Regions from separate parts of the Exiguobacterium sp. SH0S1 genome, predicted to be linked through region 2. Evidence: riboswitches for the same ligand, from Rfam matches in the RefSeq annotation. Region 2 holds a riboswitch; the other holds the start of a gene.
The links. Region 2 has a riboswitch for S-adenosylmethionine ahead of msrA (peptide-methionine (S)-S-oxide reductase MsrA). Riboswitches for the same ligand answer to the same signal wherever they lie in the genome.

Region 1: another riboswitch for S-adenosylmethionine. It lies ahead of EVJ20_RS06255 (methionine ABC transporter ATP-binding protein); the one in region 2 lies ahead of msrA (peptide-methionine (S)-S-oxide reductase MsrA).

What each region holds. Positions count from the first base shown of each region.
Region 1 is NZ_SJVC01000001.1:1,222,551-1,238,880, reverse strand. Features, by position in the region: gene EVJ20_RS06320 (YcxB family protein) at 1-168, opposite strand, end outside; gene EVJ20_RS06315 (YcxB family protein) at 263-820, opposite strand; gene EVJ20_RS06310 (SDR family oxidoreductase) at 945-1,847, opposite strand; gene EVJ20_RS06305 (3-hydroxyacyl-CoA dehydrogenase/enoyl-CoA hydratase family protein) at 2,062-4,473, shown strand; gene EVJ20_RS06300 (acetyl-CoA C-acetyltransferase) at 4,493-5,665, shown strand; gene EVJ20_RS06295 (acyl-CoA dehydrogenase family protein) at 5,679-7,463, shown strand; gene EVJ20_RS06290 (RNA-guided endonuclease InsQ/TnpB family protein) at 7,610-8,686, opposite strand; gene tnpA (IS200/IS605 family transposase) at 8,691-9,089, opposite strand; gene EVJ20_RS06280 (hypothetical protein) at 9,343-10,071, shown strand; gene EVJ20_RS06275 (arsenate reductase family protein) at 10,117-10,470, shown strand; gene gcvH (glycine cleavage system protein GcvH) at 10,519-10,902, shown strand; gene EVJ20_RS06265 (PTS transporter subunit IIC) at 10,947-12,002, opposite strand; gene EVJ20_RS06260 (thioredoxin family protein) at 12,193-12,450, shown strand; SAM riboswitch class I at 12,903-13,008, shown strand; gene EVJ20_RS06255 (methionine ABC transporter ATP-binding protein) at 13,087-14,115, shown strand; gene EVJ20_RS06250 (methionine ABC transporter permease) at 14,105-14,767, shown strand; gene EVJ20_RS06245 (MetQ/NlpA family ABC transporter substrate-binding protein) at 14,797-15,627, shown strand; gene EVJ20_RS06240 (MDR family MFS transporter) at 15,732-16,330, shown strand, end outside.
Region 2 is NZ_SJVC01000001.1:789,849-806,178, forward strand. Features, by position in the region: gene EVJ20_RS04025 (SMP-30/gluconolactonase/LRE family protein) at 1-859, opposite strand, end outside; gene rlmN (23S rRNA (adenine(2503)-C(2))-methyltransferase RlmN) at 1,023-2,084, opposite strand; gene EVJ20_RS04035 (amidase family protein) at 2,154-3,548, opposite strand; gene EVJ20_RS15200 (hypothetical protein) at 3,669-3,830, shown strand; SAM riboswitch class I at 3,875-3,974, shown strand; gene msrA (peptide-methionine (S)-S-oxide reductase MsrA) at 4,036-4,554, shown strand; gene EVJ20_RS04045 (GRP family sugar transporter) at 4,584-5,447, opposite strand; tRNA gene EVJ20_RS04050 (tRNA-Ala) at 5,592-5,664, shown strand; gene EVJ20_RS04055 (four-helix bundle copper-binding protein) at 5,780-6,112, shown strand; gene EVJ20_RS04060 (3'-5' exonuclease) at 6,180-6,746, shown strand; gene EVJ20_RS04065 (bifunctional glycosyltransferase family 2/GtrA family protein) at 6,774-7,835, opposite strand; gene EVJ20_RS04070 (sodium:calcium antiporter) at 7,947-8,936, opposite strand; gene EVJ20_RS04075 (HD domain-containing protein) at 9,150-9,998, opposite strand; gene EVJ20_RS04080 (SDR family NAD(P)-dependent oxidoreductase) at 10,114-10,818, opposite strand; gene EVJ20_RS04085 (glycerol-3-phosphate responsive antiterminator) at 10,857-11,414, opposite strand; gene EVJ20_RS04090 (GNAT family N-acetyltransferase) at 11,536-11,955, shown strand; gene EVJ20_RS04095 (cation:proton antiporter) at 11,993-13,186, shown strand; gene EVJ20_RS04100 (arsenate reductase ArsC) at 13,193-13,603, shown strand; gene EVJ20_RS04105 (DedA family protein) at 13,640-14,269, opposite strand; gene EVJ20_RS04110 (DNA-3-methyladenine glycosylase I) at 14,374-14,931, shown strand; gene putP (sodium/proline symporter PutP) at 15,059-16,330, shown strand, end outside.

The DNA.
Region 1 (16,330 bases), 430 kb from region 2:
GGGGCGAGGTAGCACAAAGGCCGTAAGCACATAGCCGAGAGTGAACGTAGGAATCATCATAATGAAAAGCCATAGTTTGCGATTTCGTTGATATAGGTTTGAATGGTGACTCAAATCATTATGAAATGATAGAAAATCTTCAAGTGTCATTTTATATGTGGTGACCATTTGCTACTCCTTTCTGAGTTAAGTCATAGTCGTGTTCATCCATTGCCTTCCATACAGACGTAGAATCACGTCGAACTCTTGATCCAGTAGGCGATTAGAATGAGATGCTCAAATGTTTTTGCAACAAGTCGTTGATTTTAGTTTGTTCAGTCTCACTTAGCGTGTTGTTTTGCTTCGGGACAATAATCGCTTCCCTTACTTCAAGGTATAAATAATAGTTTGTCTCGTCTTCGCTCACTCGTTCGATTGCTTCCCAGGCGACTTGAATCCGTTTATTTACGCGGTTATGAAGGGAGTTGACCTCGACTCCGAACTCATTAAAATACAACGTGACGTCACGTGGCCATTTCGTATTTTTTTTCAGCATATAGCGAAATTGCCAAAGCGTCATGTTTTGGTACATTTTTTTAGAGAAGCGAAGTTGGAGAAGCACCGACAATACACTAGCACTGACGGCGAGTGCGAGAATGAGCGGGGCAGAAGAGATCGTTCGAGGCAACAAAATGATGACGAGTGCAAACCCGAGATAAGCTGCAAGGAGCGAAAGTATGGCCGTGTAAAATCTCGAAAATCTTTTATGGTAAGGCGAGGTTCCGATGAAATTCTTTTGAAAAGCGAAAAAATCATCTTGTGTCAATTGGTAATGAATCATCCATCACTGGCTCCTTCCTTCCGTCTGAATGACGGGGTTAATGTCTGCAGACAACGCTAACATAGGATGGGTTAATTTTCCAACAAAAAGACCCAGTGACTGAACACTGGGTCGCCTTACAAGATTATCCGTTGATGACCGTACCACCGTTGACGTGCATGACCTGCCCACTGACGTATGTCGAATCATCGCTTGCGAGATAGACGTAAGCCGGAGCGAGCTCAGCCGGTTGACCAGCTCGTTTCATTTCAGCTGAATCGCCGAACGTAGCGACTTTCTCAGCCGAGAACGTAGCTGGGATGAGCGGTGTCCAAATCGGACCTGGGGCGACGCCGTTGACGCGGATTTTCTTCTCGGCCAAGTTTTTGGCGAGCGAACGCGTGAACGATGTGATCGCACCTTTCGTCGACGCATAGTCGATCAATTGGTCGTTACCTTCATACGCCGTGATCGACGTCGTGTTGATGATGCTCGCGCCTTCGTTCAAGTACGGGAGCGCCGCTTTCGTCAAATAGAACATGCTGAAGATGTTCGTCCGGAACGTCCGCTCGAGCTGGTCGTCCGAGATGTCGAGGAGCGACTCTTGCGGATGTTGCTCGGCGGCGTTGTTGACGAGCACGTCCAAGTGGCCGAACGTCTCGAGCGTCTGTTTGACGACGTCTTGGCAGAACGCCGAATCACCGAGGTCACCTTGCAGCAACAGGCACGCTTGACCGAGTTCTTCGATCCGTTCTTTCGTCGCCTCGGCGTCCTCGAGCTCGTTTTGGTCTTTGTAGACGATGACCGAGTTTGCGCCTTCATGGGCGAAGAAGATGGCGACCGATTTCCCGATCCCCGAGTCACCACCCGTGATGATGGCGACTTTGTCTTTCAATTTGTCGCTTCCTTTGTATCCTTCACGCTCATAGATCGGGAACGGCTCCATCTTTGAATCGATTCCCGGTTGATGGGCTTGCGCTTGTCCGTCCTTCTTGAACGATTCAAAATCTTTGCGGCTTCCGACTGTATTTAAACGATTGTCACTCATATTGTTTAGTCCCCTTTCAAAAATTGACTCAATGTGTCTATACCACACACATCAAAAAATAATCGTAAATCAGAAAAATGGAATGAATTTGAAAAATGAACGCTTGCGAATGAATTGTCATTCATTTATGATAGAAGAGTAAACACGATGGTGATTGCGATTTTTTTTACGCGTGAAATGAATCACTATTCATTCTCATTTAGGGGGGAACAATATGACGAGTCACATCGAACAATCAGCCGACCTCCGTTTGACGAGCAATATCCGTTTTGCGGTCGTCATCGGTTCAGGAGTAATGGGGGCGGGGATTGCGGCCCATTTGGCGAACGCGGGGGTTCGTTCGCTCATGCTCGACATCGTACCACGTGAATTGACGGCGCAAGAAGAAGGGAAAGGGCTCACGCTCGAGTCACCGGAAGTGCGGAATCGCATCGCGTCCGAGAACCGTCACAAGTTGTTGAAACAAAATCCGGCGCCACTCGCGACGGCGGAACACTTGAACTTCATCGAGGTCGGGAACTTAGAAGATGACCTCGAGCGATTGAAAGAAGCCGACTGGGTCATCGAAGTCATCGTCGAACGGCTCGACGTGAAACAGCAACTATTCGACAAAATCGCACCGTTCATCCGTGAAGACGCGATTCTCAGCTCGAACACGTCTGGGATCTCGATCGAAGCGATGGCGAGCGTCTTGCCGGAAGGATTGAAGTCACGCTTCCTCGGAACGCACTTCTTCAACCCGCCGCGCTACTTGAAGCTGCTCGAACTCATCCCGACGGGGAAAACGGCGCGCCCGGTCATCGATTTCATGGCCCGCTTTGCTGAGGACCGTCTCGGTAAAGGCGTCGTCGAGGCGAAAGACACGCCAAACTTCATCGGTAACCGCATCGGCACGTACGGCCTGCTCGTCACGTTCGAGGAGATGTTGAAACAAAACGCGACGATCGGCGAGATGGACTCGATCACAGGCCCGCTCATCGGCCGTCCGAAATCAGCGACGTTCCGTACGCTCGATGTCGTCGGCATTGACACGTTCGTCCACGTCGCCGGTAACGTCTATGAGGCGCTCGAAGCGGGCGAGGAGAAAGATACGTTCGATGTCCCTGCTGAGATGAAGACGCTCGTCGAAAAAGGCTGGGTCGGACAAAAGTCTGGTCAAGGGTTCTATAAGAAAGACGGGAAAGTCATCCAGGAACTCAACTTGAGCACGTTTGAATACGAACAATTGAAAGCGATTACAGGACCTGAGCTCGACCAAATCAAGTCGCTCCCGGGCTCGAAAGCGAAACTGAAAGGCGCGATCTTGAACAAGGGACGCGTCGGACAGTTGCTCTGGCCGGTGACGGCGAAAACGCTCGTCTACTCGGCACGACTCACAGGTGAGATCAGTGACTCGATCGTCGCCATCGATGACGCGATGAAGTGGGGCTTCGGTTGGAAGTTCGGACCGTTTGAGACATGGGACGCACTCGGTGTCGAAAAATCGGTCGCACGCATGAAAGCGGAAGGATATGCCGTCCCGGCGTGGATCGATGAGATGCTCGCTGCCGGACACACTTCCTTCTATAAAGGGGACCAGTATTACGATCAAGCGTCTGGGACGTACGTCGAGAAGACCGTCAACCCGAAAGAATTGAAACTTGCACCGCTCGCCAAGTCGAACGGGATCATCCTCGAGAACGGCGGGGCTCGCCTCATCGACATCGGTGACGACGTCGTCGCCCTCGAGTTCACGTCACCGAACAACGCGATCGGGGTCGACATCATGCAGATGATCGAGCAATCGATCGACCTCGTCGAGCAAGACTTCAAAGGACTCGTCCTCGCCAACGACGGTAAAAACTTCTGCGTCGGCGCCAACCTCGCGATGATGCTCATGGAGGCGGAAGACGAGAACTGGTATGAGCTCGACTGGATCATCAACAAGTTCCAACAAGTCGTTCAAAAAATCCGTTACGCAGGTCGCCCGGTCGTCGTCGCACCTTACGGCATGACACTCGGAGGCGGCACGGAAATCAGTTTGCCGGCAGCACGCATGCAAGCGGCGCTCGAGACATATATGGGACTCGTCGAAGTCGGTGTCGGTCTCATCCCTGGCGGCGGCGGCAACGTCAACACGTACCGTCGTCTACTTGAACAGACGCCGAAATCGATGCAAAACATCGAGAAGGCGGCACAGCAGACGTTCGAGAACATCGCGATGGCGAAAGTATCGAAGTCGGCGTACGACGCGAAAGCGCTCGGCTATCATCGTCCGGTCGACGGCATCTCGATGAACCGTGACCACTTGACGTTCGACGCGAAACAAACCGTCCTTGGACTTACGGACGGATACGTCGCGCCGATGCGCGAGAAGTTGCCGGTCGTCGGTCGAACCGGGAAAGCGACGCTCGAACTCGCAGCGTACGAGATGTTCTACGGTGGTTATATTTCAGAGCACGACTTGAAGATCGCCAAAAAACTTGCCCACGTCATCAGCGGCGGCGATTTGGCATACGGCACGATGGTCGACGAGCAATACTTCCTCGACATCGAGCGTGAGGCGTTCTTGAGCCTCATCGGAGAACCGAAATCGCAGCAACGGATGCAACATATGCTCGTCAAAGGCAAACCACTTCGGAACTGACAAAAGGGGGACTTAACAGATGAGAGAAGCAGTCATCGTGGCCGGTGCACGAACACCGGTCGGAAAAGCAAAACGCGGGTCGTTCCGAAACGTTCGTTCGGACGAGCTCGCAGGTCACGCCATCAAAGCGACGCTCGAGCGGTCGGGATACACGGGACCGATTGACGACGTCATCATGGGATGCGCCATGCCGGAAGCGGAGCAAGGGATGAACATCGCCCGCTATGCGGCCGTACGCGGTGGACTATCACACGAAGTGCCCGCCGTCACGATCAACCGTTACTGCTCGTCAGGCCTTCAAGCGATCGCGGACGCGGCAGCGAAGATCATGATCGGTCAAGCGACGGCGATCATTGCCGGCGGAATGGAATCGATGAGCCTCGTCCCGATGGGCGGACACGTCATCCGTCCTAACCCGACGATCATGGAGACGGCGCCTGAGTATTACATGAGCATGGGACACACGGCTGAGCGCGTAGCGGCCGAGTACAACATCTCACGAGTTGACCAGGACCTGTTCGCCATCGACAGCCATCAAAAAGCGGCGGCTGCGATCGCGGGCGGCAAGTTCGAAGAAGAGATCGTGCCGGTGACGGTCATCGAGCACGTCCTCGGTGAAGACGGGAAAGTCGCGGAACGTGAATTTGTCGTCAAGCACGACGAAGGCGTCCGGGCCAACTCGACGGTCGAAGCACTCGGCAAATTGCGTCCAGCTTTCAAAATCAAAGGGTCGGTCACAGCCGGTAACGCGTCACAAGTATCAGACGGCGCTGCAGCCGTACTTGTCATGGAGCGGGAAGAGGCGGAACGCCAAGGCTTGAAGCCGATGGCGAAGTTCCTCTCGTTCGCAGTCGGCGGGGTCCGCCCGGAAGTGATGGGGATCGGACCAGTCGTCGCCATCCCGAAAGCGTTAGAGATGGCTGGCGTGAAGCTTGAAGAAGTCGGATTGTTCGAGTTGAACGAGGCGTTCGCGAGCCAATCACTCGGCGTCATCCGTGAACTCGGCATCGACCCGTCCAAAGTGAACGTCAACGGCGGCGCGATCGCCCTCGGCCATCCACTCGGTTGTACGGGCGCGAAACTAGCGGTATCGATTCTGCATGAAATGAAACGACGCAATGAAAAATATGGGGTTGTCACGATGTGCATCGGTGGCGGAATGGGCGCTGCTGGCGTCTTCGAATTACTATAAGGGGGAAATGACTATGGAACGTACAGAACACGAATTGATTAAAGGCGGTAGCTTTGTCATTGACGCACTCGACGCGGATCGTCTCTTCACACCGGAAGACTTTTCAGACGAGCATAAGATGATCGGGGACACGACGTCGAGTTTCGTCGACGACCGTGTCATGCCGGTACTTGGACGCATCGAAAAACATGAGTTCGATCTCTCGGTCGAACTGTTGAAAGAAGCGGGCGAACTCGGTCTGCTCGGTGCCGATGTACCTGAAGAGTACGGCGGTTATCAGCTCGACAAGATCTCGTCATCGATCATCACGGAACGGTTCGCCAAAGCCCGTTCGTTTGCCCTCAGTTACGGCGCTCACGTCGGGATCGGGACGCTTCCGATCGTCTTCTTTGGGACAGAAGAGCAAAAGCATAAGTACTTGCCGAAGCTCGCAACGGGCGAATGGATCGCAGCGTACGCGCTCACAGAGCCAGGCTCAGGGTCGGACGCGCTCGGCGCGAAGTCGACGGCCGTCTTGAACGAGGCCGGGACGCACTACGTCTTGAACGGTGAGAAACAATGGATCACGAACGCAGGCTTCGCCAACGTGTTCGTCGTCTACGCGAAAATTGACGGCGACAAGTTCAGCGCCTTCATCGTCGAACGCGACTACAACGGCGTCTCAACAGGTGCTGAAGAGCAGAAGATGGGCATTAAAGGATCATCGACGCGGACGCTCATTTTACAAGACGTCGAAGTCCCGGTCGATAACCTGTTAGGTGAAGTCGGTAAAGGGCACGTCATCGCCTTCAACATCTTGAACGTCGGTCGTTACAAACTCGCGGTCGGAGCGGTCGGTTCATCAAAACGTGCATTCGATCTCTCGGTCCAATACGCGAACGAGCGTAAGCAGTTCAAGACGCCGATCAGCCAGTTCCCGCTCATCCAAGAAAAATTAGCGACGATGGCGGCGAACATTTACGCGATGGAGAGCTCGGTCTACCGCACAGGCGGATTGTTCCAAGACAGCCTCGACGCGCTAGGTGACGAGAACATGCGCGACGGCTCGAAAGTCGCCCAATCGATCGCGGAGTATGCGATTGAATGCTCGCTCAACAAAGTGTTCGCGTCTGAGACGTTCGACTACGTCGTCGATGAAGCCGTTCAAATTCACGGAGGCTACGGCTTCATGACCGAGTACGAGGTCGAAAACTTGTACCGTGACTCACGGATCAATCGGATCTTCGAAGGAACGAACGAAATCAACCGCTTGATCGTCCCGGGCACGCTCCTCAAGAAAGCGATGAAAGGCGACTTGCCACTCCTCGCCGAAGCACAGAAGCTCCAAAAAGAGCTCATGAGCTACATGCCGCAAGAGCTCGACGGTTCACCGCTCGCGCGCGAGAAGATGCTTCTATCGAACATGAAGAAGATCAACTTGATGATCGCAGGGACAGCCGTCCAGAAATATCAGCAGAACCTCCAAAACGAGCAAGAGATCCTCGCCAAGCTAGCCGACATCATCAGCGCCATCTATGCGCTCGAAGCGGCGATTGCGCGGACGGATAAAGCGATTGCCCGGACTGGCCTCGATAAGAACAACCAGAAAGTCCGTTACACGGAAATCTTCGCCGAGCAAGTGTTTAAGCAAGTCGATCTCATGGCGAAAGAAGTGTTGTATGCGGCAACGTCAGGCGACGAGCAACGGATGTTGCTCTCGGCGATGAAGAAGTTCAGCCGCTATCAGCCAATCAACGTCATCGGTACGAAGCGCGAAGTCGCAGCGAGTCTCATCAAAGCGAACAAGTTCATCGTTTGACACTCCCACGGCTAAAGCCGCAAGCTCACCCCTTCGGTATGAGTGGGATTCTGAAGTGCTTGTGCGAACGCAGTCCATTTCTGTTTTGTTCAAGCCTTCAGATGAGGGTGTGCCATCACCCCTCCTGAGACAGACCGTATAGGTTCTCAGGCTGGTCGACTGTTACCATCGACCACAGGTGCGTATCGGATATTCATCGCACCGACTAGATCTCTGTGTTTTTTGAATCCGCACGGACAGGAATATGTTCGGTCTTTCGCTTTATTTTTTGCTCCACAAGAAGGGCATGTCTGGGAGGTGTAGGCCGGATTGACAGATTCGACCTTGATGCCTTCGAGCTTTGCCTTGTACGTGATGAATAGTGCCAAGCGATAGAACGACCAGGTGTGCAGGTTCTTGTTGTGTTTACGGCTTGTTCTTGCCGTCTGTCGGATGTTCGCCAATCTTTCGAGGCGGATGACAGAAATCTTGTTCTCTTTCGCGAAGTCGACGATCTCACGGCTCACCTTGTGATCTTTGTCTTTCATCCAGCGCTGTTCTTTGTTGTTCAGCTTCTTGATCGCATCCAGTTTCTTCTGTTGACCGAGCTCTTTCCGTTTCGCACGAAACTTGCGCTTCATATACTTGTTCTCACGCCCGTTCCCGAAGAACCGCGCCTTGTCACGATCTGTCGATGCGACGGCGGGGACTTTCAGGCCGAGGTCGACCCCGAGCACGTTGGTGCCCCCCTTCTCCGTCGTGGGGATCGTGACGGCGATCTGGGCGATCCACTTGTTCGACTTCTTGATGATGCGGAGCGTCCCGAGCTTGTTGGCGAGGAGCGTGGCGTTCCGGTTGTCCGGGTCGACCATCTCGGCGCGGATCGCCGTCTTCTTGACCTTTCCGTCGATCATGACCGGGAAGGAGATCGACTCGAAGTCGAACGAGTAGTTTTGGTTGTTCCAGGTGCAGTACGGCTTCTTGAGGACAGGGACGACCTGGAAGCCCTTCTTCTTCGCCTTTTTGAACATGCTCTTCGCATCCTGGATGGCCTGATTCTTGACGGCGCTCGGCAGATCGGAACTCACGTTTTTGCTCGTCAGCTTTAAGTTTTCTCGAGCCTGCACCATGTCCGAGACGAGCTGGTTCGTCGTGCCGATGTAGGTGCGCATCATCCGCTCTAAGATCGATTGTTGCTCTTTTGTCGGATGAAGTTTGATGTTCACCGTCAATGTCTGCGACACGGTGTCACCTCCTTGTCTTTTGTTCCTCGACATAACGCTTGATGGTCTCGCTGGAAACATTTCCGGCCGTCGAGACGAAGAAGGATCTCGTCCAAAGGCTTGTGAGATGTGTGAGATGGGGAAATTCCTCTCGTAGTCGCTTCGACGAGACGCCTTTGATGCGCGCCATGATGTCAGACGGGCTGAGGGATGGCAACGCCGACAAGAATAGATGTGTGTGGTCCCGATCACACGCGATGGCGATGAGTCGAATGTCGAGCTCTTCGCAGACATCACGGACGATCTCTTTGAATCGTTGCTCGAACGTATCGTCATCAAATAGTTTTCGGCGATACCTCGGGCAGAACACGAAATGATAATGGATCATCGATACGGTGGTTTTGGTTCTTCTGTAGTTGTTCATACGTCCATTGTATCATTAGATTTATTAGAGTGATACATTTTATCGGGATAAGATTCTGCTTGTTGATTTCTGAAATTCCGACTAACGGGACTCCGAAATCAAGCTCACGTTCATCCCACCACTAAAGGAGTGGGCTTTCTCGTTCGCAAATTCTGTAATAAAAATTTCTCGAACAGGGAGGGGTGGCCGGACGCGGTCAGCCCTTTCTTTTTCGTTTGATCAGAACGTACAATGAGGAAAAGGAGGAATGTTTATGAGACGAGATCAACTGTTGGAACGAATGGAACGAATCGGGCGTTTGGTCGCGAAACAAGAAGGGGCGCTGATGCTGCTCGCCCTCGGTTCGATTGGCCTCGAGACCGAGCGGCTCGACGACTACTCCGACCTCGATTTCTTTTTGATCGTCGAGGACGGACGAAAAACCCGCTTCATCGACAACTTGGACTGGCTCGAGGTTGAACCGATCGCTTACCAATTCCAAAACACGAAAGACGGCCACAAGATCATGTACGCGGACGGTATTTACGGGGAGTTCGCCGTGTTCGAACTGTTCGAGATGCCACACATCGCCTATACCCCGGGACGGATCGTCTGGAAACGGGATGAAGCGCTCGAATCGTTTGCGACGCCTAAGCTCGTCACGGACGTCCCAGACGCAGCGTATTGCTACGAAGAGGCGCTGACGAACCTGTACGTCGGTCTGCTCCGTGAACGACGCGGAGAGCGTCTCGCCGGCTTCGAACTCATCCAAGTCGCGGCCGTCAACAACGTATTGAAAGCACATGGAGAGACGGGCGACCCGTTCAATCCGACGCGCCGGGTCGAGGCACGGCACCCGGAGCTCGTCGCCGGGCTCAACGAGTGGCTGCCAGGTTACGGCAAGTCGGTCGAAGCGGCCGCGGCGATGCTGAGCTATATCGAAGCGCGTCACCCGGTCAACGCGACGCTGAAGCGAGAAATCGCACGCTTGCTCGAAGCGTGATTTGCGGGAATGGAGTATGCTACAGTAAAACAAGAGGTGATAAATATGGTGACACTATATGGCTATCCGCCATGCAGTACGTGTAAGAAGGCAGAGAAATGGTTGAAGGAGAACGACGTCGCGTATACATACGTTCATATCGTCGAGGCGACACCGTCAAAAGATGAACTCACGTCGATCTGGCAACAGTCAGGGCTACCGCTCAAAAAGTTTTTCAATACGAGCGGGCAAGTGTACCGCAACGAAGGCATTAAAGATAAGCTCCCGAATTTGTCAGAAGACGAACAAATCGAGCTTTTAGTCAGCAATGGTATGCTTTTAAAGCGTCCAATCGTCACGGACGGTCAAAAATCGACGGTCGGTTTTTCAGAAAAGTCATTTACAGACGTTTGGGGCTAAGTGCTATAATACACATGTGAGTCTAATTTATTTGAGGGGGAAGTCATGATGAGCAAAGTACCTGCAAATCTACGTTATTCAAAAGAACACGAATGGGTTGAAGTGAACGGAAGCGTTGCCCGCATCGGGATCACGGATTTCGCACAAAGCGAACTAGGGGACATCGTGTTTGTGGAACTTCCTGAAGTCGGCGGCACGATTTTGCTCGACGAGCCGTTCGGTTCGGTCGAATCGGTCAAGACGGTGTCTGAACTGTACGCACCGATCTCTGGCAAAATCACGGCGGTAAACGAATCACTCGCGGATTCGCCGGAACTCGTCAACGAAGCACCGTTCGAAGGCGCATGGATGATCGAAGTCGAGTTAAACGATTCAACGGACGTCGACAAACTCATGTCGGCCGAAGAATATGAAACGATGATTCAAGGCTAACAAAAATCCCGGTTTCTCTTTATGAGAACCCGGGATTTTTTGATTTAGTCGAAGTCGAGGCGGTAATGTTCAGGCTGGATGAGTGATGTCCGGTTGAACAGGCGATAGAAGACAATCCCGAGCGTCACCGGAATGAGGCCGAACAAGACGATGACGAGCATGACGTTCCAGAGCGCGAATCCGCCTGGCATCAAGTGCAGGGCGTTGACAGGTCCGATCAGTCCAGAGACACCGAATCCGGCACTGATCGGTGTTCCTTCGATACGAAGGATACCGGCGAGCGCCCCGAGAATGGCCGCGTTCGCGAGCACCGGCAGCATCATGATCGGACGACGGACGAAGTTCGCCATTTGAATTTTCGGTGAGCCGAGGAAGTGAGCGAGCGACGTCCCGGTCGCGTTCATCTGCCACCCGGCGATAGCGAGACCAAAACCGGCTGCGACGACGCCGAGGTTAGCGGCCCCGGCGGCAACACCGGACAGACTGATCGCCGTCGCGATCCCGACTGTCGAGATCGGGGAGACGATGATGAGCGAGAACGCCATCGCGATCAACATGCCCATCACGATCGGTTGGAGTTCAGTCATCGTCATGATGACTGTGCCGATGTACGTCGTGATCTGTGAGATGTACGTGAGTAAGAACATGCCGATTCCGCCGGCGATGACGATGACCGTCATCGGTAAAACGAGGACGGTGTACGTCTTTAACCGTGGCGACAGCTGCATGACCATATATGTCGCGAGGGCGGCGGTCACACCGGCCGTGATGACGTCGCCGATTCCCGCCATGAGGAACGCGCCTTCCTCGATACGGATAGCGCCGCTCCCGACCTGGGTCGCGATACCGATCGTCCCGGCCTCGAGCGCCGAGCGTCCGAATTGCATCGCGACGGTGACACCGATGATGACCGGGAGTAGGCGCATCGCGATCGTCGTCGCGTCTAAGATGAACTGCAAAGACGGAAAATACGGTAAGATGGCTTTCGTTAATTCACCGAGCAACGCGCTCGGGATGAGGGCGATTAAAATAGCGAGACTGAGTCCGTTCAATACGTTCATCAAAAATTGTTTGCCTGTCAGTTTCGTTTGTTCCGTCATAAGTCGATTCACCTGTCCTTTTCTACGTATACGCTGTTATGTACGAAAGCGTTAAAGTTAATGACCATACTATGCCTCTTTTCGTGAAGCGTCAACAGGAAATGTTGAACGATTCAGAAAATTCGTGGGGTGAGCACAACTTTTGAACAGATCGGCTCACATTCATATACTTATAAAAGAGGTGAGAACAATGATTACAGACGGATTGTTATATATATACGCCCCGATGTGTGGAACATGCGCTGTGGCCGAGCGGATGCTCGCCGTCGTCGAAGCGGTCGACCCGACTCTCGCGATTGACAAGCAGGACGCCAACTTTATCCCGCAAGAGTTAGAAGCGTATCAAGTGATGAGCGTCCCGGCGCTGTTAAAGCTTAAAGACGGCCAAGTCGAAGACCGATTATATGCGTTTCAAAACGTACAGCACGTCCTATCTTTCGTTAAATGAGATAGGATGATTAGAATAATCAGAAAATTTTAAATAATCAGTTGACACAGAAAGTTCACGAATGGTATATTCATTACAACATCTTACTTGAACACAATATAGGACGAGATTCTCCAGCCATCAAGACGTTTTAGAACAGCCGGTGCATCACTTTACGCGACTTTTAGGTGGACCTTCCCTTCGATTGTCCCCCAAAAAAATCAAGCGCAGGGACACCTACCGCGTAACCGCATGGTACGTTCTAAGGCCGAGTGATGGATGGCTTGAATCCCCCATATAAGGATGAACACTCTGATCGGGCAAAAGAGTTTCATCTATGGGTTGTCCTTCCGTGACTCAAGGTGCTACGTTCTGTGTCATCCTCGGATGGCACCTTTTTTTGATTTTTCGCACAAAATAGTTTGACATGAAAATAATGTGTCGCTATTATAAAGCTAATCGAATAAACAACACTCTTATCAAGAGAGGCTGAGGGACTGGCCCTATGACGCCCAGCAACCGCGGAGCAATCCGAAATGGTGCTAATTCCAGCAAGGTGAGAACCTTGGAAGATGAGAGCAATCGTTGTCCGTACCGATAAAGTACGCACGTTTGCTCAAACGTGTGTACTTTTTTTGTTGTCAGGAGGGAAAGGTATTGATTCAATTACGTAATGTGGCCAAATGGTTCGACACGAAGAACGGTCGAGTCCAGGCGGTCGATGATGTGTCGCTCACAATCGAGAGCGGCGAAATTTTTGGAATAATCGGATATTCAGGGGCGGGGAAGTCGACGCTCATCCGTCTGCTCAACCGACTCGAGTCACCGTCAAGCGGTGAAATCGTCGTCGCAGGGAGTGAGCTGACGAAGCTCACTCCGAAAGAACTGCGCGGGGTGCGCAAAAACGTCTCGATGGTATTCCAACACTTTAACTTGTTATGGTCGCGCACGGTCGCTGAGAACATCAGCTTCCCGCTCGAACTGATCGGGGTACCGGCCAGTGAACGTAAACGCCGCGTCCAAGAGCTCGTCGATCTCGTCGGTCTCGCCGGACGTGAAGACAGCTATCCGTCGCAACTATCGGGCGGTCAAAAACAGCGAGTCGGGATTGCCCGCGCGCTCGCTACAAATCCAGACGTGCTCCTCTGCGATGAAGCGACGAGCGCACTCGACCCGAAGACGACCGATTCGATTCTCGAACTGCTCGTCAGCATCAATAAGAAACTCGGACTGACGATCGTCCTCATCACCCATGAGATGCACGTCATCCAAAAAATCTGTCATCGCGTCGCCGTCATGGAGGCAGGGAAAGTCGTCGAGACCGGCCAAGTCGCGGACGTGTTCCAACATCCGGAACAGCCGATCACGAAAGAGTTCGTCAAACAGATTGGTGCCGTCGACGACATGTCGCTCACGTTCGAGCATTTGAAAGCACGTTATCCGAGTGGCCAAATCGTCAAACTCAAGTTCTTGAACGAGACGGCCGAACAGCCGATTTTATCGGAAGTGTTGAAACAGCACGACATCGGCTTCAACATCATCGGCGGTAACGTGACGCAGTCGCAAGTCGGCGCGCTCGGAACGCTATTCATCCAATTGATCGGAGAGCCGGCTGAAGTCGAGCGGGCCATCGCCTCAATCCGATCGCAGGCAGTGGAAGTGGAGGTAGAAAGCGATGTTTCCTAATGTAGATTGGCAAGTCATGCTCGAACAGACGTGGGAGACGCTCTATATGACGCTCGTCGCAGGAGCCGCGACATTCGTCATCGGTCTCGCCCTCGGCATGCTCTTATATGTCACGAACGAACCGCTCATGATGAAGAATCGTCCGATTTACACGATCATCAGTGCGGTCGTCAACGTGTTCCGCTCGATCCCGTTCATTATTTTGATCATCTTGCTCATTCCGTTCACGCTCCTTCTCGTCGGAACGATGCTCGGTTCGACGGCGGCGCTCCCGGCGCTCATCATCGGTGCGGCCCCGTTTTATGCACGGATGGTCGAACTCGCACTCCGCGAAGTCGATCGCGGTGTCATCGAGGCGGCCGAGTCGATGGGCGCGACGAAATGGCAGATCGTCTATAAAGTGTTGTTCCCGGAATCACTCCCGGCCATCGTGTCAGGCATCACGGTGACGATCGTCGCCATCGTCGGTTACACGGCCATGGCCGGAGTCGTCGGGGGTGGTGGTCTCGGGAACTTGGCGTTCCTCGAAGGGTTCCAGCGTTCACAAAGCGACGTCACGTTCGTCGCGACCGTATTGATCTTAGTCATCGTCTTCGTCGTTCAGTTTATCGGCGATCGACTCGTCTCAAAAATCGATAAGCGATCAGCTTAATCAAATACAATCATATGGAGGGTTTTATAATGAAATCATGGAAAACAGTACTCGGATTGACAGCAGCATCAGCACTCACAATTCTCGCGGCATGTGGCGGCGGGGACTCAGAATCAGGCTCGGGCGACGACAAGACGCTCATCATCGGCGCGTCGAACGTACCACACGCCGAGATTTTAGAGCACGTCCAAGACGAATATGAAGAAAAAGGCTACACGCTTGAAATCAAGAAGTTCCAAGACTACGTGCTCCCGAACAAGACGCTCGCAGCTGGCGAACTCGACGCGAACTACTTCCAACACGAGCCGTACCTCGAGTCACAAATGGCTGAGAACAAAGACTATAAATTCGCTTCAGCCGGCGGCGTCCACATCGAGCCGATCGGTGTCTACTCACAAGACTACAGATCACTCGATGAGCTTCCGGACGGCGCTGAAATCATCATGAGCTCGTCGGTCGCTGACCACGGACGAATCTTGACGATGCTTCAAACAGAAGGCTTGCTCACGCTCGCTGACGGCAAGACGACAGACGCGACAGTCGCTGACATCGTCGACAACCCGAAAAACTTGGAGTTCAAGACGGACGTCGAAGCGGCACTTCTCCCGCAAGCGTTCAACAACGGTGAAGGCGATGCCGTCCTCATCAACACGAACTACGCGATTGATGCCGGCCTCAACCCGCTCGAAGACGCAATCGCTCTTGAAGGCGAAGACTCACCGTACGTCAACTTGATCGTCACGCGTGAAGGCGACGAAGACGATGAGCGCGTCAAGGCACTCCTTGAAGTATTGACATCAGAAGAGACACAACAGTGGATTTTGGATGAGTACAAAGGTGCGGTCGTACCGGTTAAATAATGATTGATTTTAGGCTCGGGACATCCCGGGCCTTTTTTGTTTGCAGTGGTTTTGCTTCAATAATAGAAGTAAACTATTTATATGTAGAAAAAGGGGGGATCCGGGTGAGCATACGACAGATTCATCCGCTGACGCTTGGCGTCTTGTTCGGTACATTTTTTGCACGGCTGTCGACGTTTTTTGTCATGCCGTTTTTTGCGATTTATCTCGCGACGCTCGGTTTCTCGGCGAGCGTGATCGGGACGGTGTTCGCGACGTCGGCATTATCCGGTCTATTTATGAGCTTTTTCGGGGGGACGCTGTCTGACCGCTACGGGCGCAAACAGCTGATGTTGATAGGTATCGGTTTGAACGCCTTGACGTTCACCGGTTTCGCACTTGCAACGGAGCTCGTTTGGTTTTACATATTTTCGGTATTGATGGGCGTTTCACGTTCATTCCTTGAACCAGCGTCTCGGGCCTTGATCAGCGACACGACGCAACCCGACCAGCGTGTCATCGTCTATAACGTGCGCTACTTCATGATCAACATCGCTGCGGCGATCGGACCGCTGCTTGCGGTCGTCTTGTCACTTACTGGAGCGAAGAGCGCATTCTTCGTCGTGACCGCCGTCTATGTCCTTTACGGCCTCGTTATCTCGACGTTGTTCCGGAAGTATCCGTTTGAAGAAGGGGACGGCGTCAAAGTGCGGCCGCGCCTGAC
Region 2 (16,330 bases):
GCATCCCTTTCACGTCCGTATCAATCTTGAAGACCGAACCCGCATCCGGATGAGCGGCGAGCGCCTCGTCGTCCATGCCTTCCCGTGCCGTCGTGATCGCCAATTGTTTTAAGTCATCCCCGATAAAACTACACGACGTGACGTTCGGCGCCGGGACGATGACTTCAAGCACTTTTTCACCCGTCTCCGGATTCCACCGCGTGACGCGCCCGCCTGCAAAGTGGGCAATCCATAAAAAGCCGTCTTCATCCGACGTCATACCGTCCGGGAACCCGTCCTCATTCTTGAAATCAATGACGACCTCACCTTCCCCGAGCGTGCCCGTTTTCAAATCGAACGGGAACTTGCGAACCGTCTCGGTCGGCGTATCGATATGGTAAAACGACGTATGGTCAGGTGACCACGTCAACCCGTTCGATAACGTCAATCCGCTCAACATAACCTCGGTCGTGCCGTCGCGGTTCAAGCGGAACAACGTCGCCTGCTCAGACTCGTCTTTTAAGTGGAGCGTCCCGGCGAAGACACGACCGTACGGGTCGGCTTTCCCATCGTTGAAGCGAAGGACACCTTCCGGGTCATCAAGTTCGACGAGTTTATCGAGTTGTTTCGACGTTTCATCCCACTCATAGATACCATCCTTCAATCCGACGATCACGCCGTCGGTCACTTTAGGGACGACAAATCCGACCTGCTGTCCCATATCAAACGAAGATAATTCATCTTCTTTCTCATCGTACCACCAGAGCGCGTGCCCTTCGATATCGACCCAGTAGAACCGCTTCAGTTCAGCGTCCCAGCAAGGCCCTTCCCCGAGCGTGTTTCTGACTCGAATCCATAACGTAGCGTTTACTGTCTCCATTGAATTGCCTCCACTCTCTGCTTTGATATCAAAAGACTATTCCCTGAGGGGGTAAGGACTATTCATCATTCACAAAAATGTTTAAAGATATTTCTCGTCTGACGCATTATGCGCCCGGGCACGATAAAAGCGCTCCGAATCGGTTTCGATTCGGAGCGCTCGTTTATTTGGCGCCTTCGACGTTCATTTGTTTACTGCGTAATTGGCCGCACGCCGCATCGATATCGGTCCCGTGCTCGAGACGCACGCCCGTATTGATGCCCCGTTTTTTCAAGACGTCGTAAAACGCCATGATGTCCTCGGTCGTACTCCGCTCGTACTGGATGTGCTCGTTGACCGGGTTGTATGGGATCAAGTTGACGTAAGACTTGTCTTTGATGTCATCGATCAACGCCGCGAGTTCTTCGGCATGTTCCGGCAAATCGTTCACTTTCGAGAGCAAGATGTACTCGAACGTGATCCGTTTATTCGTCTTCTCGACGTAGTAGCGGATCGCCGGCATCAGTTTATCGAGCGGGAACGCCCGGTTGATCTTCATGATTCTCGTCCGCAGCGCATCGTTCGGCGCGTGCAGCGAGAGGGCCAAGTTGATGCGCAGGTCAAGGTCGGCGAACTTGTAGATCTTGTCGGCGAGCCCACTCGTCGAGACGTTGATTTTACGAGGAGCGATCGCGAGACCGCGCTCGTCTTTGACGACACGGAGGAAGTCGACCAAGTTATCAAAGTTATCGAATGGCTCCCCGATTCCCATGACGACGATGTGGCTGACGCGGTCATCTTCACCGACCTCGTCTAAATAGTGTTGAACGGTCATGATCTGTTCGACGACCTCACCCGCCGTCAAGTCGCGTGTTTTTTTCAAGAGGCCGCTCGCACAGAAACTACAGCCGATGTTGCACCCGACTTGTGTCGTCACACAGACGGAACGTCCATACTTATGGCGCATGAGCACCGTTTCGATATAATGCCCGTCGTGCAGTTTAAGTAAGAATTTGACCGTGCCGTCACCCGCTTCTTGTTTGACGAAAAGTTCTTGTGTCGTCAGCGCATAGTTCGCCTCAAGCTGTTCGCGAACTTCGGGACGAACCGCGATCTCGTCGAGCCGTCTGACACGGTCGATGTAAAGCGAGTCCCATATTTGTCTGGCGTGGTAGGCACTGTATCCCCAAGATACGCAAGCGTCCGACAGCTGATCAAATGTCAGCCCATATATAGATGATTTCATTGTAATCTGTCCTTTCTTCAATCCGCATACGTACCATTGTAGCGGACGTGAGCGACAGGTGCAACGTTCTTACATAGGCGGGATCGGACGCGTCACGTGGCGTTCGAACGCGTAGGCGATACGGATGAGGTCTCGTTCCGCATAGCTCGTACCCGTGAATGACAGCCCGAAAGGTGCCCCGCTCTGTTTGAGCTTGTATGGGATCGTGACCGTCGGGTGCCCTGCCTTCGCCGCCATATCGTAATTCAAGTCGTGTGGCAACGCCAGGGCGTGAAGCGTTTGTTCCATCAATAAACGATCGAGGCCGTCCGTTTTCGCGTGCCGGACGTCGGCTAAGCGTCGCTCGAGGTAGCTCGACTCGGTCAAACGCCCTGATAACTGATTCGCTTTCTCGAACGTAACTTGTCCGTGCGGGATCGTTTCCGGGTGAAGCTTGTTCCAGTCCATCAAGTCCTTGAGCGTTTCATACGGGAGCGCTGTCGTCGCCAAATACGCCTCGATCCCGAGCTTGAACTCATGGTAGAGGACGTCGCCTTGGTCAAGTCCGTCGTTTGACGGCAGGTCGACTTCGACGAGCTCGACCCCGCTCGCTTTGAGTAACGCCAGCGCCGCTTGATAGAGCGTCTGTTCTTCATCCGACAGTTCCGCCTTCACGAAACCGACGCGCATGCCGACGGCTTGACGTTCGTCGAGACACGTCCGGTACGGTGGACCGGCCGGTAGATGTGTCGTCGCCGGGTCCGAGTCGTCTTCCCCGCACATCGCTTCTAGTGCGAGCACCGCGTCGCGGAGCGTCCGCGCCATCGGACCGGCCGTATCTTGCGACCGCGAAATCGGGATGATCCCACTCCGGCTGATGAGCCCGACCGTCGGTTTGATGCCGACGATGCCGTTATGGACGCTCGGGTGGATGATCGACCCGCTCGTCTCGCTGCCGACAGCGAGCATCGTCAAGTTCGCAGCGACCGCTGACGCCGAACCAGAACTCGAACCGCCGACGTCGAGATTGTCACCATACGGATTGAGCGTCTGGCCACCGACCCCGCTCCATCCGTTCGGCATGTCCTCCGTCAAAAAATTGGCCCATTCCGATAAATTGGCTTTGCCGAGAATGACCGCCCCGTGCTCACGGAGGCGACGGACGAGTTCAGCGTCACGACCGGCAAAGTGATGCTCGAGCGCCACGGCGCCGGCAGTCGTCCTCATGAGTCCCGCCGTCTCGATGTTGTCCTTGAGTAAAACGGGAATACCGAGGAGTGGCAGCCGGTCTCCGCGTCGGTAGGCACGGTCAGCCGCCTCCGCCTCAAACAACGCGTCCGGGTTCACTTGGATGACCGCTTTCAGTTTATCGTTCAAGCTAGCGATCCGTGTCAAATAGTAGGCCGTCACGTCCCGGGCCGTGAACGTCCCTTCTTTATATCCGCGCTGTGCGGTCTCGATGTCTAGTTCAAATAAGTCTTGCATCCAATTCCCTCCTTATAGGCAATGTTATTCGGTATTCGCTTAATGCATCGAATCCCCTTCTTTTTATCGCCATTGGATGTGCAACTTGATACACTAGAAGAAACGTTATTGGAGGTAGCCATGTCCCGCTCTTACATCCTTGTTTTACTGTCCGTGTTCGCCCTGTTCTTTCTACAATTGTTTGGGGATGATTTGCCGTGGGCATTCCCTGCGTCCATCGCCCTCATTATCTTGATTGTTGGTGCCACGCTATTTCAACTTCGGCGCACACCAAATCGTTGACGTTTAAACGAGACAGATGATATGATGCTGTCACCAACTACATATCGATATCTTGAGTGAACGAGAGACCTGGCTCTACGACTTCACAGCAACCTGCTTCGGCAAGGTGCTACTTCCAGCAAGGCATCGCCTTGGACGATATGACAAAACGCTCATGTCGATGACATGGGCGTTTTTTTGGAATGAACATGAGGGGGATTTTATTTTGGAAAAAGCTACATTCGCAGGTGGTTGTTTTTGGTGCATGGTGACACCGTTCGAGGAACAGCCAGGAATCGAAGGAATCGTATCCGGTTATACAGGCGGACACGTTAACAATCCGACGTATAAAGACGTCAAGACAGGCACGAGTGGTCACTACGAGGTCGTCGAGATCACGTTCGATCCTTCTCAATTCTCATATGAGCGCCTGCTCGAATTGTATTGGATTCAGACTGATCCGACCGACGACGGCGGCCAGTTCCAAGACCGCGGGCAACAATACGCGCCCGCCATCTTCTATCATACGGAAGAGCAACGCGTGGCGGCAGAACAGAGTCGCGACGCGCTCGCCGCGAGCGGAAAGTTCAAACAACCGATCGTGACGAAAATCTTACCGGCTGACGTCTTTTACCCGGCCGAAGACTATCATCAAGATTATCATAAAAAAAATCCGGCCCACTATAAAGCGGACCGGAAACAATCTGGCCGTGACGAGTTCATCGACCAGACGTGGACAAGCTGACAACGACGGGCCTCATGCCCGTCGTTTTTTTAGCTCTTGGCAAGCCCGAGCATGAATCCAGCGACCACGATCAGACCGATCCCCATAAACACGAAGACACGTTCTTTCGTCGTCTTTTCTTCTTTTAACAAGTAAATGCCACCGAGCGTTGCGACGACGACGTTCAATTGTGACAAGGCGAACGACGTGGCGATGCCGACTTCTCCGCTCGAGACGAACAACCCGAAATTCCCGATGCCCCAGGCAAGCCCGGCGAAGATGTTCTTGAACGTCTTCGGATCAAATTTTTTCACATCTTTTTCACGAAGACTGAACAAGAGCGCGGCGATGAACATCCCGAGCGACTGTGGCAAGATCGCGGTGATGCCGTCCACTTCAAAGTAGTTGGTCAGGACGGCGTACGTCACGTAACCGATGCTCGAAACGAGGAGCACGAGTAGCCCTTTTTTCAAAGCACTACTGCTGTCCGATTCTTTATTTTGTTGATATGACGTCATGACGGCCCCGATGATGATCAAAACGAGGGCCGAGAAGCCGAGCCATAGCTCGGTCGATGTCTTCCAGTCCCCGAGAACGATGACTCCGAACAGTGATGTCCCGACAAGCTGCATCCCTGTACTGATCGGCATCGCTTTCGAGACGCTTAAAATTTGGAACGACTGGAACTGAAGGTACTGTCCGAGCGCCCAGAACACACCCGAAATGAAACCAGTCACGATCGCGAGCGTCGTGAACTCTGGTTTGAAGACGAGCGCGATGACAACCGCCATCACCATCGCGCCGATCGTCGTGCCGATCAATTGTTGAATCGGCTTGCCGCCGACAATAGATACGATAAGCGGGATACTCCCCCACATGAGTGCGGGCAGTAGCGCTAGCAAAATCATCTCCATACGTTGCACCTGCTTTCTTAATATAACATTCTGTCTATTCTTCCCGGCTCTAGCGCTCATTAAACTTCAAAAAAATGATTTTCAAACTTCTTTCGTTTTTCTTGTTGCCAAATCATTTATTAGAATGATATAATAATTTCCAACGGGGCATTAGCTCAGCTGGGAGAGCGCCACGCTGGCAGCGTGGAGGTCAGCGGTTCGAGCCCGCTATGCTCCATTCCTTAAGTCGGTCCACTGATGTGGGCCGGCTTTTTTGTGTCCCCGCCTCGGTTTAAGTCGACACGAACCGGGTAATGATTGTAAGACATCATTTATCTTAAGGGGGACTTCCAATGAACCGAGCCTCTGTCGAAGAGACGATTTTGGCAGTGATCGATTGTATCCGGGCGAGCAACCATTGCTTCTCGAAATGTTTACAAGAAGAAGACCTGCTGATGGTCTCGGAATGTATCCGGTTGACGAAAGAATGTGCCGAAGTCGCCACACTCACCTTGAACGCGCTCGAAACCGACTCTGCGTTCACAAGACCGATCGCGGCGCTCTGCGCGCAAGTGTGTGATACGTGTGCCGTCGAATGCGGGCGTCACTTATACGACCATTGCCAACGTTGCTCTGAGGCGTGCTTGCGCTGCGCCGAGGCGTGTCGGCACCTCTCGGCCGCATGATCGCTTTCCAGTCTAACCTTGTGTTAGACTTTTTTTGTACAGATTTTTAACGAAGAGAGGAACTTTTATGCCACATTCTATTCTAGCAATCGACGTCGAGACGGCCAATCGCGACAGTCGGAGCATCTGCTCTGTCGGTTGGAGTTTACTTACAGACGGTGAAGTCGTCGAGACGAACCAATTGCTCGTCAATCCTGAGGAAGACTTTGACCAAGGCAACATTCGCGTCCACGGGATTCGCCCGAGCGACGTCTGGGACGCCCCGGCATTGCCCGAAGTGCTCGAACAGCTCTATCCGACACTGAACGCCGTCGACGTCGTCATAGCCCATAACGCCGCGTTTGACATGGGTGCGCTCCGCAAAGCGATCGCCAAGTACGACTTGTTCACTTTCCCGACGATTGAATACGGCTGCACCGTCAAGTTGTCCCGCAAGCTATACCCGGGGCTACCGAACCATAAGTTGAACACGATGGCCGAGCATTTGAACGTCCCGTTCATCCACCACGATGCCGCCGAGGACGCCCGCGTCTGCGCCCTGCTCATGCGCGACATGATGATCAAGACCGGGATCACCGACGTGCGCGAGTTGCACCGCTACACGTCGGTCAAACTCGGAACGCTCGCTTATTGACGAAAGGCCCGACAGCTGTCGGGCCTTTTAGCGTTTGAAGATCCATCTCTTTTGGACGTAGTAACTCAATACGAACAACACACTGTCGACGGCGACCTTGAGGATGACCTCGCCGTCCCGGAACAGCAGGAACAACACGTAGACGAGACTCGCCGACAGCGCCATCTGCACAGCGACCAGCCCAAAGTATTTCAACATCGAGCGCTTCGCTTTCGATTTGAAGACGACTTTCCGGTTGACGTAATAATTGAATAACGAAGACACGATTCGCGCCAAAACCGTCGCCACGATGACATGGACTGATTCGAACCATGGATTCAATAAGAAAATCAACAACGCGTAAACGCCGATGTCCATTAAGAATGAAGCGACTGATGATAAAGAATAGGCCAAAAACATGCGATAAATGAGAATCGAATCGATGACTGGACGAAAATGTGAAGACGCGTTCTCGTCAACGTATACCGTTTCGATCGGTGTTTGATGGATCGGTACTTGCAATCGTTTCGTGAACGTCAACATGTTCATCTCGAACTCATAGCGGTTGCCCGGAATATCGATCAGTTGCTTGGCATAGCGGAGCGGAATCGCCCGCAGTCCGGTCTGTGTGTCGTTCAGACGGAGACCGCTGCCGAGCAACATGACAAATCTCGTCATTTGATTGCCGAACCGGCTCCGGAACGGAATCGCAGGCGACGAGAAATCACGACAACCCATGATCAGATGATGCGGCCACTTCACCCCTTCATCGTACAGGTTACGGACGTCCGCCGGCAGATGTTGTCCGTCCGCATCGACGGTGATCACGCCGGTCGTCTCCGGGTACGCATCGACGATGTGGCGGAGCCCGGTCTTTAGCGCTGCGCCTTTGCCGGCATTTTGTTCATGCTCGAGCACAGCGGAGACGTCCGCCTTTACGCCATCAAACACGGCACGGCACGTATCGGCACTGCCGTCGTTCACGACGATGACATGGACGAACCCTTTGTCCTTCAACTCCTGGACCAGTGTGACGAGCGCTTGATCAGGGTTATAGGCCGGTATTAATACGACATAGTCGTCTAAACGTTCCACGGCATGCATTTGCATCGCCACCCCTCCTTCTTTCCTCTTATACCCCAGTCAGACGAAAGTGATACCGAGACAAGAAAAAAAACGTGATGGCTTTGCGCCATCACGTCAAACAGACGAGCTGATGATTCATCCGGTAAAGATGAGATATGAAGAAACGGCGTAGACGAAGACGACGAGAATCGAAGGAAGGGCGTATCTGACTTTCGATGTCACGTCTTTGCGAAGGACGCTGTACATGACCAAGATCGACAGAATCGTGATCCCGATCGCCGTGACCAAGTGTGATGCCGACACATCCGCTAAAATCGACCCGTTCTGATAAAATACGTCCGACATGGCGATGATGAGCATGTTGAAGATGTTGCTCCCTAAGATCGAGCCGAACGCCAAGTTGACGTTACCGAGTTTCAAGGCGACGAATACCGCGACCGCTTCAGGCAGCGACGTCGACGCCGCAATCAAGAAACTACCGACGAAGCTTGAACCGAGCCCTGTGACGACAGCGATCTGGTCACCCGTGATCGACAGCGCCGTCCCGGCCGCCATGATGACGAGTGCCGCGATAACAAACCCGACGCCGGCTTGTTTCACTGAAATCGTATCAGTCACGCTCGCACCGACTTCTTGCTCGACTTCTCGTTCGGCCGTCGGTTCTTGAGGCCGCTTCCCGATATAGTAAATCCCAATCGCATACAAGACGGCAATTAATATCGCGTCAATGCCAATGCCTAGTACCGTATAATCAATCCGGACGATGAGCGCGATCATCGTGACGAGCGTCAACATCAATCCGAGACTGGCCGTATATAGGTGGTCTCGACTTGCGTCATTGAACAGTCGCTTTTGACGATAAAATAGATCGAACATCGCCAAAATGAAGATGTTGAACAAGTTCGAACCGAGCATGTTCCCGATCGCGATATCCGGGTTGTTGATCAAGACGGCGGATACGCTCGTCGTCACTTCCGGAAGTGACGTCGCACCTGCAAGCAAGACCGTCCCGACGAGCATCCCGCTCATCGTCGACTTCTCACTGATGACATCAGCGTACGTCGATAATTTTATGGCAGCATACACTGTAATCGCAGCGGCCAAAATAAAGTAAATAAATACCATGTAAATTTTTCTCCCCTTTTCATGAATTCAAAAAGACCTTTTTATGGACGCCGAAAACGCATCCATAAAAAGGTCTTGCGGACTTGGTAAGAAGCTCGATGGACCGAGTGCATACGCACCGTAATGACGACCCATCGACCACGTTCGTGGTCGCTACTCCCCTTCTCATGTTCATGACGAATATAACACGTTCAAGGTCACTTGACAATCATTTCACTTCAACAACGTGATGACGTCCTCAGACCGGAGCGCGGCCCGGTAAGATAATTCGTTGATTGCTTGCAAGACGGGAATTGACAAGTCTTGTCTAAGACCGCTGTCTTGCAGTTGGTCTTTCAGCGTTTCGAGTTCAAGCCTTTCCGCTTCAGAGCCGTGACGATAGCCTTCCCGCATCGACTCGTTCAACTCGTAAGCAGTTTGACAAAGCGTCGACGACTCTTGGAGCCAATCGTCTTCGTGGAACCCATGCCCGATCACATCGAACAGTTTGTTCAACTTCTCGTCACGGTCTTCTTCGACACCGTAGAACAGCAAATTCAACTCGATCTCAAATTCATCGATCAAACTCGTCGTCTGACTGAAAGGCTGAAGCGCGTGGAGCAGCTCATGATAGTACCAAGACTGATCACGAAGTGGCCGCTTGAATCGTCCCCACACCTGCTTTCCTTCACGCTCAATGTCGAGTCGGATCGAGCGCAGATTATGTAACTTGTCTGCCGCTAGAAGCGCGACTTCATCATACTGGAGAGTGTGCACTTTCTGAATCGTCATCCGCTTACGTTCTTCCCACGAGTGATGCTTCCCCGGTTCCGAAACGGCTTGGACTAACCGGGCGACTTCTCGTCCGAACTCCTGTTCAATCTCCTCGGCCGTCGTCAGCGTGTCTTCTAGTAAGTCATGGAGCAGTCCGGCCGCTACGACCGGAATCGGCTGCCGGTCTTCGACGAGCAACATCGAGACGGCGACCGGGTGGGTCACATACGGAATGTTCGTCCCTTTGCGAAACTGTCCGTCATGACGGACGGCCGCAAAGCGTAAAGCCTCTTCGATCAGCTGGTGCACGACGCTTCCCCCTTCAAATTTGTTTACTCACTCCTTCCTGTTATACCCATGACTAGGACTTATCACTCACATCCGCATTTAAAATATAGGGTAATGGTCCTACCGGCAGACTTCATCAAGACTCGTAAATCATTTTCTTTGTCATTCCACCATCGACGACGAGGTTATGTCCGTTCACGAAATCGTTCATCGGATCGATCAAGTACGTAACGGCACGGACGATATCTGTCGTCGTACCGACCCGGCCCGACGGATGTTGACGATGGTCGACGTCTCGCAACGGTTCGTCGGACGTATGGATCCAACCTGGGCTGATCGCGTTCACCGTAACCGGTCGAGACGCGAGCGAGACGGCCATCGAATTGGTCAATGCGACAATCCCGCCTTTTGACGCTCCGTACGCTTCCCAGTCCGGCTCGTTTTGGTGCGCGCGCGTCGAGGCGAGATTGATGATGCGTCCATACTCCGCCCCTTCATTTAGCGTCAAAAATGCTTTTGAACAAGCAAACGTCCCGACAAGGTTGACATCGATGACATGTTTAAACGTCTCGACGTCCAACTCTTCAATCGGGGTCTCAAGTGACGACACGCCCCCATTATTGATTAGAATATGTACGACACCGAAGTCTTGTCCAATCTTCTTGAAAGTGTTGGACACGTCCTCATGGTTGCCTAAATCCATCTGTATGAACGTCACATCACGAAGCAACGGGTCCTCTCCAATGTCGAGTCCGATGACGTGATAAGACTCCGCAAAATGATGCGCGAGCGCGTAACCGATCCCTTGACTGACTCCTGTAATGATCATTGTCTGTTTCATCGTCTATCCCTCCTCGAAATCATTTACCCGGAATGTGCTTACTTAAGTCCTGCCGTACGCCAAAGCGTTTGATCGGACGTCGTCACGACCGTCGCTCCGGCCGCGAGTGCTTGCTCAACTTCGTCTAGCGACGTAATCAATCCGCCCGCGAACACGGGGATACCCGTCTGTTCTTTGACGAGCCGGATGTATTTAGGGACGAGCCCCGGCAAGACCTCGATGTAATCAGGTTGCGTCCGATTGATTAACCGATAGCTTTTTTCGAGCGAGCTCGAATCGATCAAAAATAGGCGTTGCACGGTCTTGACTTGTTTTTGTTTCGCCTTTAGGATCACATTCCCTTTCGTCGAGATGATGCCGTACGGTTTATACGACTGACAAATATATTCGGTCGCGAACTCGTCGGCCTTCAATCCTTGGATCAAATCGAGATGGACGAAGACCTGCTTACCGTGCGTCTCAAGCAACCGAAAGACCGCATCGAGACGCGATATGTGGATCTCAAGCAAGACGCCGATGGCGAATTCACTTTCCAGAAAAATTTCTACATCCCGCATATCACGAAGCGCAGGCAAAATCGATTGGTTCTCAAACATTTGGCCGCCACACCCTTTCCATTTTCTTTCATTATTCGGACAAAGGCTTTATGAAATCAAGGTTTATGAATTCAATATAGCGGGAAAACGATTACAACTTGTGTGGAGGGGGACTCATCTTATGGTAAATGAAGTCGAGGTACGGATTGAAACACCGACACCGGAGCAACATCAACAGCTCAGGGTCAAGGCCGGAATGCCAAAGCGTTCAGACAAAGGAACGATTAAAGGACTGGCCAACACGCTATTCGGTGTGTGCCTATATAGAAACGATGAGATGGTCGGCATGGGTCGCGTCGTCGGGGACGGGGGGATGGTATTCCATCTGGCCGATATCGTCGTCGACCCGGATTGCCAAGGCCTTGGGCTCGGGAAGCTGATCATGGAACATTTGATGGACTGGATCTTGAAAGAAGCGGACGAGACGGCCATCATCAGCTTGATTGCCGACATCCCGGCCGACGGGCTGTACAAGCATTTCGGTTTTGACTATTCGCGGCCAGAATCGGTCGGCATGGAGTACCAGTGGAATCAAGACTAGTCGCTGTGGACGGCGACTCGTCACAAAGGGGTGACGTATGGAACTATTGAATATTATCGTTTTACTCGGTTTAGGACTGACCGTCATCTCCGTTCTTAGCCTCATCATCGAGCGACTCTTCTTCCCGAGTATATTGGCATTTATCGCGATTGGGGTCGCCGTCGGCTTCTTCTGGGATGGGAACGAAGTGTTCAAGGTCGCCGGTGAGATTGGGATCATCTTATTGTTTTTCTTGCTCGGACTGAAGTTCCCGTTAACAGAGCTCGTCAAGCGAATGAAACAAGTTTGGAAAGCAGGCGTTTTAGACATCGTGCTCGCGTTTGGTGTCACGATCGGCATCGCTTTGCTGTTCGGGCTCGATTTTCCGCAAGCTTTCTTGATCGGGGCCGTCCTTTATGCGACGAGCTCGTCCATCTCGGCCCGGTTGCTCGAACGGAACCCGGACAAGCACGAAGATATTAAAGAATTCGTGCTCGCCTTGCTCATCTTTGAAGACATCTTCGCACCACTCATTTTGACCGTCGCTCCGTTCATCATTCAAGACGAACCGATTGCTTTCTCTGACATCGGCAAAGTGTTCGTCGGTTTCCTCGTGTTCGGGGTATTATTGTTTGTCGGATCACGCTTCGTCACGAAACAACCGAAGATCGCGAAGCACCTGCTACGTCAGGACGATGCGAGCATCGGCTTGATCGGCTTGATCTTATTCTTCGCGGGCATCGGCATGATATTCGGGTTATCGGAGATACTCGGAGCGTTCATCGCGGGGATCATGTTGGCCGGCATTCACGACGTCAGACCGTTGAAACGTCTGACCGTACCGGTCCGTGATTTGTTCTTACCGATTTTTTTCATCTCATTCGGAATCTCGATCAACCTCGAGCAAGGAGTGATCATCAACACGCTCTTCTTCGTCTTGATCGTCTGGGGCGTGCTGTCGAAGTGGATCGTCGGCCGTGTCGGCGGCAGGCTGTACGGGTTGACGCGGGTTCAAGCGAACGAGGCCGGTTTCTCGCTCGCACCTCGAGGCGAGTTCTCGATTCTTTTCACCGCGCTCTCGAACGGTGCCATCAACTTGTTCGTCGGATTATACATTTTCGTTTCCGCCATCATTGGCATCGTCTTGTTCCGCTTCTCTGAAAGTTTAGCGGCGAAGACGGAGCAGACGCTCAAAAGAGTCTTGCCCGAGGAAACTGATAGAAAACCTGACCAAACCGATAAAGGAGACTGAAAACTCATGGTTGAAGTTGCCTTCGTATGTATTCATAACTCATGCCGCTCTCAAATGGCAGAGGCGATCGGACGCGATGTGCTCGGAGATATCGCCCGCGTCCACTCAGCCGGCACGGAAGATTATCCGGAAGTAAAGCCGCTCGCGCTCGAGGCCGTCCGGGAGATCGGTCTTGATCCGTCGGGTCAACACCCGAAACGGCTTGACGAGATTCCGGACCGGCTCGACTATTTGATTACGATGGGTTGCGGGGTCGAGTGTCCGTACGTACCGACGACATATCGGGACGACTGGGGGCTCGACGACCCTTCCGGTCAGCCGCTCGAAGCGTTCCGGGAGACGCGTTCGCAAATCATCACGAAGATGAAGCAGTTGCGCGAACAGATTTTGAACGACTATCCTGAACTCCAAAAATAACGGGCCCTCTTAGGAGGACCCGTTTTTTAGTCGCCATCAAACCGACGACGCTTTGTTCGACTGTTTCCGTTTCCGCCGCTTCCGCCACAAGACGAAAGCGATGATCGCGATGACGAGAAGCGCGTACATCACGTATGAATACACGTCGAGATAGCCTAAGATCGATTCCCAGTTCTCCCCGACCCGAATTCCAATATAAATCAGAATCGAATTCCAGATCACCGTTCCGGCTGTGCTCAACAGCAAAAATTTAAGGAACGGCATGTTCGACATACCGGCCGGCAGCGAGATCAAACTCCGAACGACCGGCATGAGCCGACCAAAAAAGACCATCCAGCCGCCATAGCGGTCAAACCACGCGTCCGCTTTTCGGACGTCATCGATATCGAGTCGAATCCACTTCCCGTGTCGTTTCGTCCACCGCTCGATTTGTTCGACGTCTAAATATAATCCGATGCCATACAACAAGACCGCTCCTAAAATGGCACCCGCTGTCGCCGCCAAGACGACGACCCAGACAATCAAGTTTGTTTTGACCGCAAAGAACCCACCGAACAGCAAGACGACTTCTGACGGGATCGGCGGGAACACGTTCTCGATAAAGATCATGAACGCGATGCCGAAATAACCGTACTGTTCAATGATACTGATCATCCAATCTCGCATAAATCCATCAACCTCCAATATGACGTATTATACCCGTCCATGAACGTCGGCAATCGTTCCGACGTGCTAAAATGAATCGACAACGAAAAGGAGATGAAAGCAACATGGAAGAGACGTCACGCTGCCCTTGGTGCGGCACAGACCCGGACTACGTTCGGTATCATGACGAGGAATGGGGCAAGCCGGTCCACGATGACAAGAAACATTTCGAATGTTTGACGCTCGAGAGCGCGCAGGCAGGGCTCAGCTGGATCACCATCTTACGGAAGCGTGAGAACTATCGGCGCGCGTATGCCGATTTCGATGTCACGCGCGTCGCCGACTATACCGATGTCGACATCGAACGGCTGCTGTCAAACGATGGCATCGTCCGTAATCGCCGCAAGATTGAAGCGTCGATCAACAACGCCAAACGGTTTCTCGAGATCCAGCACGAGTTCGGTACATTCGATGCGTACATCTGGTCGTTCGTCGACGGAAGGGTCATCAACAACGACTGGACGTCGGTCGAAGAGGTTCCGGTGACGACGGAGCTATCGCATCGCTTGAGCACAGACTTGAAACGACGCGGCTTTAAATTTCTCGGTCCGACGACCGTTTACGCCCATCTGCAAGCGACCGGTCTCGTCAACGACCATCTGATCAACTGCCCCGCCAAATGATTTTTTGTTATTTTAGTCAATGATGAAAAATAAACGTGCAGCCGATTCAATTTTGTGACAAAATCTTGTCAAGGTATAAGATATAGATTTTGAAAACGTTTTCACAACTGAATGAGGGGGCTGTTACATGAACGGAATTTTAGTTTCCATCACGATTTACATGGTGCTCATGGTCGTACTTGGCGTCGTCGCCTATCGCCGTACAGAGAGCATCGGCGACTATATGCTCGGAGGAAGAGGGCTCGGTCCAGGCGTAGCCGCCTTGTCGGCCGGGGCATCTGACATGAGCGGTTGGCTACTGATGGGCTTGCCGGGCGCCATGTTCGCGACCGGTCTCTCGAGTGGGTGGATCGTCATCGGGTTGACGATCGGCGCCTACTTGAACTGGCTCCTCGTCGCCCCGCGTTTACGCACGTATTCGTATTTGTCAGAAGATGCGATCACGATTCCAGACTTCTTCGAAAAGCGGTTCAAAGATTCTCGGGGCACGCTGCGGACGTTCTCAGCCGCCGTCACCTTGATTTTCTTCACACTGTACGCGACGAGCGGATTCGTGGCCGGCGGCCGGTTGTTCAACGCCGTCTTCGGCATCGAATTTGTGACGGGCGTCTTGATTTTAGCGTCGATCATCATCCTGTATACGTTCATCGGCGGGTTCCTCGCTGTCAGTTGGACGGACTTCGTCCAAGGACTGATCATGTTGTTCGCGCTAATTTTCGTTCCGGCGATCGCGATCACGGCGACTGATGGCGTCTCGAACGCGCTCCAAACGATCGGTGATATCGATTCGGCGCTGCTCGATCCGTGGACGGGCCAATCGTTCATCGGGATCGTGTCTCTATTCGCCTGGGGGCTCGGTTACTTCGGACAACCACATATCATCGTCCGCTTTATGGCCATCGAAAAATTACAAGATATTAAGACCGCCCGCCGGATCGGCATCTCGTGGATGCTCTTCACCGTCGTCGGGGCGATGGCGACCGGATTGATCGGTCTCGCCTACTACACGCAGCAAGGACTTGAGATCGACAATCCAGAAAATATTTTCATCAATCTATCAGACCTATTATTCATCGACTTGATCACGGGCGTGTTACTCGCTGCACTGCTTGCCGCCATCATGTCGACCATCTCGTCGCAGTTGCTCGTCTCGTCTAGTGCGGCGACGACCGATTTCTATCAGAAGTTTTTCCGCAAACAGGCAGGTGACCGTGAACTCGTCATGGTCGGCCGGATCACCGTCATTCTCGTCTCGGTCATCTCGATTTGGCTCGCCTTCGGTGCTGATGATACGATCTTGAACCTCGTCGGCTACGCTTGGGCCGGTTTTGGTTCCTCGTTCGGCCCGCTCATCTTGTTCAGCTTGTTTTGGAAGCGGACGACGCGCCAAGGCGCACTC